Regions from separate parts of the Kitasatospora sp. NPDC001175 genome, predicted to be linked through region 2. Evidence: predicted binding sites of a transcription regulator. Region 2 holds the regulator's gene; the other holds the start of a gene.

Region 1 (3,625 bases), on a different contig from region 2:
GTGATGCCGATGCCGCGCTTCTTGATCACCACGGTGCCGACCCCACGCTCGCGCAGCAGTGCCTTGAGCTTCTTCACGTTGAACGGCAACACGTCGCTGATCTCGTAGGCGTGCGCGTAGGGGGTCGGAGCCAGCCGGTCCGAGGTCACGTACGCGATCATCGGGTCGATCAGCCGCCCGTCCACCTGCCCGGCCACCTCGGCGACCAGGTGGGCCCGGATCACCGCGCCGTCCGGCTCGTACAGGTAGCGGCCCACCGGACCCGCCTCGGGGTCGGGCAGGCGGCCGCCGGTCAGGGTGTGGGGGCCGGGCAGCAGGGTCGCGCGGTGCGGCTGGGCGGCCCGGGTGCCGAACCAGAGCGCGGCCTCCTTCACCTCGCCGTGGTCGGAGACCCACTCGGCCTCGGCGTCCTCGGGGACCAGCTCGTGCGGGATGCCCGGCGCGACCTTGAGCGCTCCGAACCGCGTACGGCGGGCGGCCCCGATCGCCCAGGAGAGCGGCGGTGAGTACGCCTCGGGGTCGAACACCCGGCCGCGCGAGGTGCGCCGCGCCGGATCGGTGAAGAGCGCGTCGTACCCGGTCACGTCCACCTCGGTGACGTCCGCGCAGCGCACCTCGATCAGCTCGGCCAGGCCCAGTGCGGCGGCGTTCGCCCCGGCGACCGCGCAGGTCAGCGGGTCGCGGTCGACCGCCAGTACGGAGATCCCCAGCCGGGCCAGTGCGATGGCGTCGCCGCCGATCCCGCAGCACAGGTCGGCCAGCCGGCGCACCCCCAGCTCGGCGAAGCGCCGCGCGCGCCACTCGGCCACGCTGCGGCGGGTCGCCTGCTCGACCCCGTTGGGTGTGAAGTACAGCCGGTCCGCCAGATCGCCGAACTTCGCCCTGGCCCGCTGCCGCAGCTGCGCCTGGGCGAGCGCGGCCGACACCAGCTCGGCCGGGTGCCCGCGGCGCAGCCGGGTGGCCACCGCGAGTTCCTCGCCGGCCTTGAAGTCACGCAGCTCGGCCAGCAGCGTCTGGCCCTCGTCGGTCAGCAGGGCCCGGAACGATTCGATCTCCACGGGGCCATTCTCCCCGTTCGGCACGGACCGGCCGGTCGTCCCGCCGACCCGGGGTGGGGCTGCGCCGCTCCCCGGCGGGGCGGATCGCGTCTGGCGCCGGCGCGCTCACGGTGCTCCGGCGGCCGGTGATTCGAGCACGAGTGCGGTTGATTGGCCGCTTCGAGCGGGTTCCGCGGAACACCGAGCCACGCCGTTGGCACTCTGGTTGACTGAGTGCTAACGGCCCCCTATGGTCGTTCCTGGCACTCTCCACCGGGAGAGTGCTAACGCGATCGAGCGTGTCTGACCCCCGCGACGGCAGGCCCGCAGGCATCGCCACCAACCTGTAGGACTACCCCGTAATCTCCGAAGGGGAGCTCGGACGTGACCACCGTCAGCAGCAAGGTTGCCATCAAGCCGCTCGAGGACCGCATCGTGGTCCAGCCGCTCGAGGCCGAGACCACCACGGCCTCCGGCCTGGTTATCCCGGACACTGCCAAGGAGAAGCCCCAGGAGGGCGTCGTCCTGGCCGTCGGCCCGGGCCGCTTCGAGGACGGCCAGCGTCTCCCGCTCGACGTGAAGGTCGGTGACGTCGTCCTGTACTCGAAGTACGGCGGCACCGAGGTCAAGTACAACAACGAGGAGTACCTCGTCCTGTCGGCCCGCGACGTCCTCGCGATCGTCGAGAAGTAAGTCGTAGCGACCCGCCCCGGATCCGTGTCGGACCAGACACAGGAGCCCGGGGCGCGGTTGTTGGCTCACGTACGCAGAAACCCCGAGGGAACGGAACCATGGCGAAGATCCTGCAGTTCGACGAGGACGCCCGCCGCTCGCTGGAGCGCGGTGTCAACAAGCTGGCCGACACCGTCAAGGTGACCATCGGCCCCAAGGGCCGCAACGTCGTCATCGACAAGAAGTTCGGCGCTCCGACCATCACCAACGACGGTGTGACCATCGCCCGCGAGGTCGAGCTGGACGACCCGTACGAGAACCTCGGCGCCCAGCTGGTCAAGGAGGTCGCCACCAAGACCAACGACGTCGCCGGTGACGGCACCACCACTGCCACCGTGCTGGCCCAGGCCCTGGTCAACGAGGGTCTGCGCAACGTCGCCGCCGGTGCCGGCCCGGCCGCCCTGAAGAAGGGCATCGACAAGGCCGTCGCCGCCGTTTCCGAGCACCTGCTCTCCGTCGCCCGCGAGATCGAGGGCAAGGACGACGTCGCCGCCGTCGCCTCGCTCTCCGCGCAGGACACCCAGGTCGGCGAGCTGATCGCCGAGGCGATCGACAAGGTCGGCAAGGACGGTGTCATCACCGTCGAGGAGTCGAACACCTTCGGCGTGGAGCTGGACTTCACCGAGGGCATGCAGTTCGACAAGGGTTACCTCTCGCCGTACTTCGTCACCGACGCCGAGCGTCAGGAGGCGGTCCTGGAGGACCCGTACATCCTGATCAACCAGAGCAAGATCTCCTCCATCCAGGAGCTGCTCCCGCTGCTCGAGAAGATCCTGCAGAGCGGCGCCTCCAAGCCGCTGCTGATCATCGCCGAGGACGTGGACGGCGAGGCGCTCTCCACCCTCGTGGTGAACAAGATCCGTGGCACCTTCAACGCCGTGGCCGTCAAGGCCCCGGGCTTCGGTGACCGCCGCAAGGCCATCCTCGGCGACCTGGCCGTCCTGACCGGCGCCACCGTCATCTCCGAGGAGGTCGGCCTCAAGCTCGAGCAGGCCGGTCTGGACGTGCTGGGCACCGCCCGCCGCGTGACCATCACCAAGGACGAGACCACCGTCGTCGACGGTGCCGGCGACGCCGAGGCCGTCGCGGGCCGGGTCGCCCAGATCAAGGCCGAGATCGCCGTCACCGACTCGGACTGGGACCGCGAGAAGCTGCAGGAGCGCCTGGCCAAGCTGGCCGGCGGCGTCTGCGTCATCAAGGTCGGTGCCGCCACCGAGGTGGAGCTCAAGGAGCGCAAGCACCGTCTGGAGGACGCCATCTCGGCGACCCGCGCCGCGGTCGAGGAAGGCATCGTCGCCGGTGGTGGCGCCTCCCTGGTCCACGCCGCCAAGGTGCTCGAGGACGGCCTGGGCCTGACCGGCGACGAGGCGACCGGTGTCGCCGTCGTCCGCCGCGCGCTGGTCGAGCCGCTGCGCTGGATCGCCCAGAACGCCGGCCTGGAGGGCTACGTCATCACCTCCAAGGTCTCCGAGCTGGAGGCCGGCCAGGGCTACAACGCCGCCACCGGTGAGTACGGCGACCTGGTCAAGGCCGGCGTCATCGACCCGGTCAAGGTCACCCGCTCCGCCCTGGAGAACGCCGCCTCCATCGCTTCCCTGCTGCTCACCACCGAGACCCTCGTGGTGGAGAAGAAGGTCGAGGAGGAGGCCGCCGGTCACTCGCACGGCGGCCACGGCCACGCCCACTGACACTCGCTGCCGGTGACCGGAGGTCCGGCCCGTACCCTGTGGGGTGCGAGCCGGGCCTCCGGCGTTTTCCCGGCTGTTGGGGGGCGGCCTTCCGGCCTGCGCGAGCGGCGCTTCGCCGGCCGGGCCCGTCGTACCGCGGATGCCGGTGCACTACGCCGGCCGGGGTGC
Region 2 (3,625 bases):
GCGCCTTCACCTGGATCTCCAGCGGGTTGTCGCGCTTCTCGCCGGGGAGCGGGGCGAAGGGGTAGAAGGTGCCGCGCTTGTAGAGGTAGACCAGGCCCAACGGCCGGCCCGCGTCGTCCTGGAAGGCCACGATCGAGCAGAGCAACTGGGGGCCGAAGCCGTTCGCCTCCAGCTCGCTGTTGACCGCGTGCAGGTCGTTGACCAGCTCGGGCAGCTGCCCGGGGGAGTGCCGGGCGAGCAGCCAGGAGTAGCCGTAGGAGTCCCGGCTGGCCTCGACCGGAGTGCCGCCGCGCTCGGTGTCGGCGTCCAGCAGCGCCCGGACCTGGCGCTGCACCTCGCCGAACACACCGCCCTCCACGGCGGCGAAGCAGACCGAGCCGAGGCCGGTCGGCCGGAAGGAGGCCGCGGCCTCCAGGGTGAGGGCCGCCGAGGGCACGGCGAACAGTTGGTCGAGATCGGGCTTGACCGGCTTGGTGCGGCCGAAGAGGGCGTCCAGGAATCCCACGGTGGTCCCCTTGTGCGAGGTGGCGGTCAGTGGCCGAGCTGGGCGGAGATCCTGGCGAGTTGGGCGAGCCGCTGCTCCAGCGTCGGGTGGGTGGACATCAGCTGGCTCGCGGTCTCCCGGGCGCTGAGCGCGGGCGCGAAGTAGAAGGCGTTGTAGGGCTGCGCCTGGCGCAGGTCCTTGCTGGGGATGGCCGCGATCTGGCCGGTCACCTTGGTGAGTGCCGAGGCCAGCGCGCTCGGCCGGCCGGTGAGCTGGGCGGCGGCCCGGTCGGCGGCCAGCTCGCGGTAGCGCGAGAGCAGCCGGGTGAGCAGGAAGCTGATCGCGTACACCAGCATGCTGACCAGCGGGATGACCAGCATGGCGATGGCCGCGTTGCTGTCGTTGTTGTTCCGGTTGCCGCCGCCGAGGAAGCCGCCGTACAGCGCGATCCGGGTCATCATCCCGGCCAGCACGCCGAGGAAACCGGCGATCGTCATCACCGCGACGTCCCGGTGCGCGACGTGCGAGAGCTCGTGGGCGAGAACGCCCTCCAGCTCCTCCGGCTCCAGTCGGCGCAGCAGGCCGGTGGTCACGCAGACCACCGCGTTCTGCGGGTTGCGGCCGGTGGCGAAGGCGTTGGGCATGTCGTTGTCGGCGACCGCCACCCTGGGTTTGGGCATGTCGGCCATGGCGCAGAGCCGGTCGATGGTGCCGTGCAGCTGCGGGTGCTGCTCGGGGCTCACCGGCCGGGCACCCATCGCCCGCTCGGTGATCTTGTCGCTGAACCAGAACTGGGCCACGAAGAGTCCGCCGGAGATCAGCACGATCAGCGGCCACGCCCCGCGCAGCAGGACGATCAGTACGCCCGTGAAGCCCACGTACAGCAGGCCGATGAGGAACATGGTGATGACCATCCGCCCGGTCAGACCACGATCGGGTGCGAAGCGGGAGTGCTGGGATGAAGCCGACATCTCTGCTCCTTCGTTACATCGCTCGCCTTCGATGCTGCCACTCCGGGCGCCCCGGGGCACCGACTTCGTACCCCGGATCCGACAAGGATCACCGGGGCGGCCCGTTCCTGCCGTCGGACCCGGGCCGTACACTGGCAAGTACGGTTCTGGCACTCTGCCTTCCAGAGTGCCAAGAGGCCGGTCGGCCAAGGGATTCAACGGACGAAGACGGAGGTGCGTGCCGTGTACAGCGAGCGCAGTGCTGACGAGCGCAAGCCGGACGCGCGCCGGCTGGAGTCCCGTCGTCCGCTGGACGAGCGCAAGCTGGCGGTACTGCGCGCGATCGTCCAGGACTACGTGGGCACCGAGGAGCCGGTCGGCTCCAAGGCCCTGGTCGAGCGGCACAGTCTCGGGGTCTCACCGGCCACCGTGCGCAACGACATGGCGGCGCTGGAGGAGGACGGTTACATCCACCAGCCGCACACCAGTGCCGGGCGGATCCCGACCGACAAGGGCTACCGCCTGTTCGTCGACAGGCTGGCCGAGGTCAAGCCGATGAGTGCGCCGGAGCGTCGGGCGATCCGCCACTTCCTGGACGGCGCGGTCGACCTGGACGACGTGGTGGCCCGCACGGTCCGCCTGCTGGCGCAGCTGACCAGGCAGGTCGCGGTGGTCCAGTACCCCTCGCTCAGCCGGTCCACGGTGCGGCACATCGAGCTGGTGGCGCTGGCTCCGGCGAAGGTGATGCTGGTGCTGATCACCAACACCGGCCGGGTCGAGCAGCGGCTGGTGGACTGCCCCGGCGCGGTCGGCGAGAACGTGCTGGCCGATCTGCGGTCCAGACTCAACGCCGGCGCGGTCGGCCGCCCGCTGCCCGAGGTGCCCGGCGCGCTGGAGGAACTCCCGGCGGCCTTCGAGCCGTCGGACCGGCCGACGGTCAGTGTGGTGCTCGCCACGTTGTTCGAGACGCTGGCCGAGCAGAACGAGGAGCGGATCATGCTGGCCGGTACGGCCAATCTGACCCGCTTCGGACATGACTTCCCGCTCACCATCCAGCCGGTGCTGGAGGCACTGGAAGAACAGGTGGTCCTGCTCCGCCTGTTGGGTGAGACGGCGGACGCCGGGATGACGGTCCGGATCGGTCACGAGAACGAGTACGAGGGGCTCAATTCCACCTCGATCGTCTCGGTCGGTTACGGTTCCGGCGACCAGAGTGTGGCAAAACTCGGGGTGATCGGTCCGACCCGGATGGACTATCCGGGCACAATGGGGGCGGTGCGAGCGGTGGCCCGGTACGTGGGTCAGATCCTGGCCGAGTCGTAGCACAGGCCGCTGGTTGAACCGGCGGCGACCAGTCGCAAGCACTTCTACAGGCGGAACAAGCGGAGCATTTGGTGGCCACGGACTACTACGCGGTACTCGGCGTCCGACGGGATGCGGGGCAGGACGAGATCAAGAAGGCGTTCCGGCGCCTGGCACGCGAACTGCACCCGGACGTCAACCCGGACCCGAAGACGCAGGAGCGGTTCAAGGAGATCAACGCCGCTTACGAGGTGCTCTCCGACCCGCAGAAGCGGCAGGTGTACGACCTCGGCGGAGACCCGCTGTCGCCCAACGGCGGCGGTGGCGCGGGCGGCTTCGGCGCCGGCGCGGCGGGCTTCGGCTTCTCCGACATCATGGACGCCTTCTTCGGCGCCGCCTCCGGCCAGCGCGGCCCGCGCTCGCGGACCCGGCGCGGTCAGGACGCGATGATCCGTCTGGAGATCACCCTGGAGGAGGCCGCCTTCGGCACCACCAAGGAACTCCAGGTCGACACCGCCGTGACCTGCACCACCTGTTCCGGCGAGGGTGCCGCACCCGGCACCTCCGCGCAGACCTGCGACATGTGCCGCGGCAAGGGCGAGGTCTCCCAGGTCACCCGGTCCTTCCTGGGTCAGGTCATGACCTCCCGTCCCTGCCCGCAGTGCCAGGGCTTCGGCACCGTCGTGCCGACCCCGTGCCCCGAGTGCGCCGGCGACGGCCGGGTGCGCGCCCGCCGTACCCTCACCGTCAAGATCCCGGCAGGTGTGGACAACGGCACCCGGATCCAGCTGGCCGGCGAGGGCGAGGTCGGCCCCGGCGGCGGCCCGGCCGGCGACCTCTACGTCGAGATCGCCGAGACCAGCCACGCGGTCTTCCAGCGGCGCGGCGA

Evidence for each region. Region 2 encodes HrcA, which represses chaperone genes, less so after heat shock. Its sites were predicted from a motif close to TTNGCACTCNGNNNNNCNGAGTGCNAA; they were not measured.
Region 1: groES (co-chaperone GroES) is a predicted target of HrcA. The motif match lies at 1,252-1,278, and genes of this name have one in related genera.

Annotation. Positions count from the first base shown of each region.
Region 1 covers NZ_JBSFJU010000001.1:204,109-207,733, reverse strand. The annotation lists gene ACWDAK_RS00860 (class I SAM-dependent methyltransferase) at 1-1,058, opposite strand, end outside; gene groES (co-chaperone GroES) at 1,422-1,730, shown strand; gene groL (chaperonin GroEL) at 1,829-3,457, shown strand.
Region 2 covers NZ_JBSFJU010000005.1:117,245-120,869, forward strand. The annotation lists gene pspAB (PspA-associated protein PspAB) at 1-505, opposite strand, end outside; gene htpX (zinc metalloprotease HtpX) at 532-1,455, opposite strand; gene hrcA (heat-inducible transcriptional repressor HrcA) at 1,744-2,757, shown strand; gene dnaJ (molecular chaperone DnaJ) at 2,829-3,625, shown strand, end outside.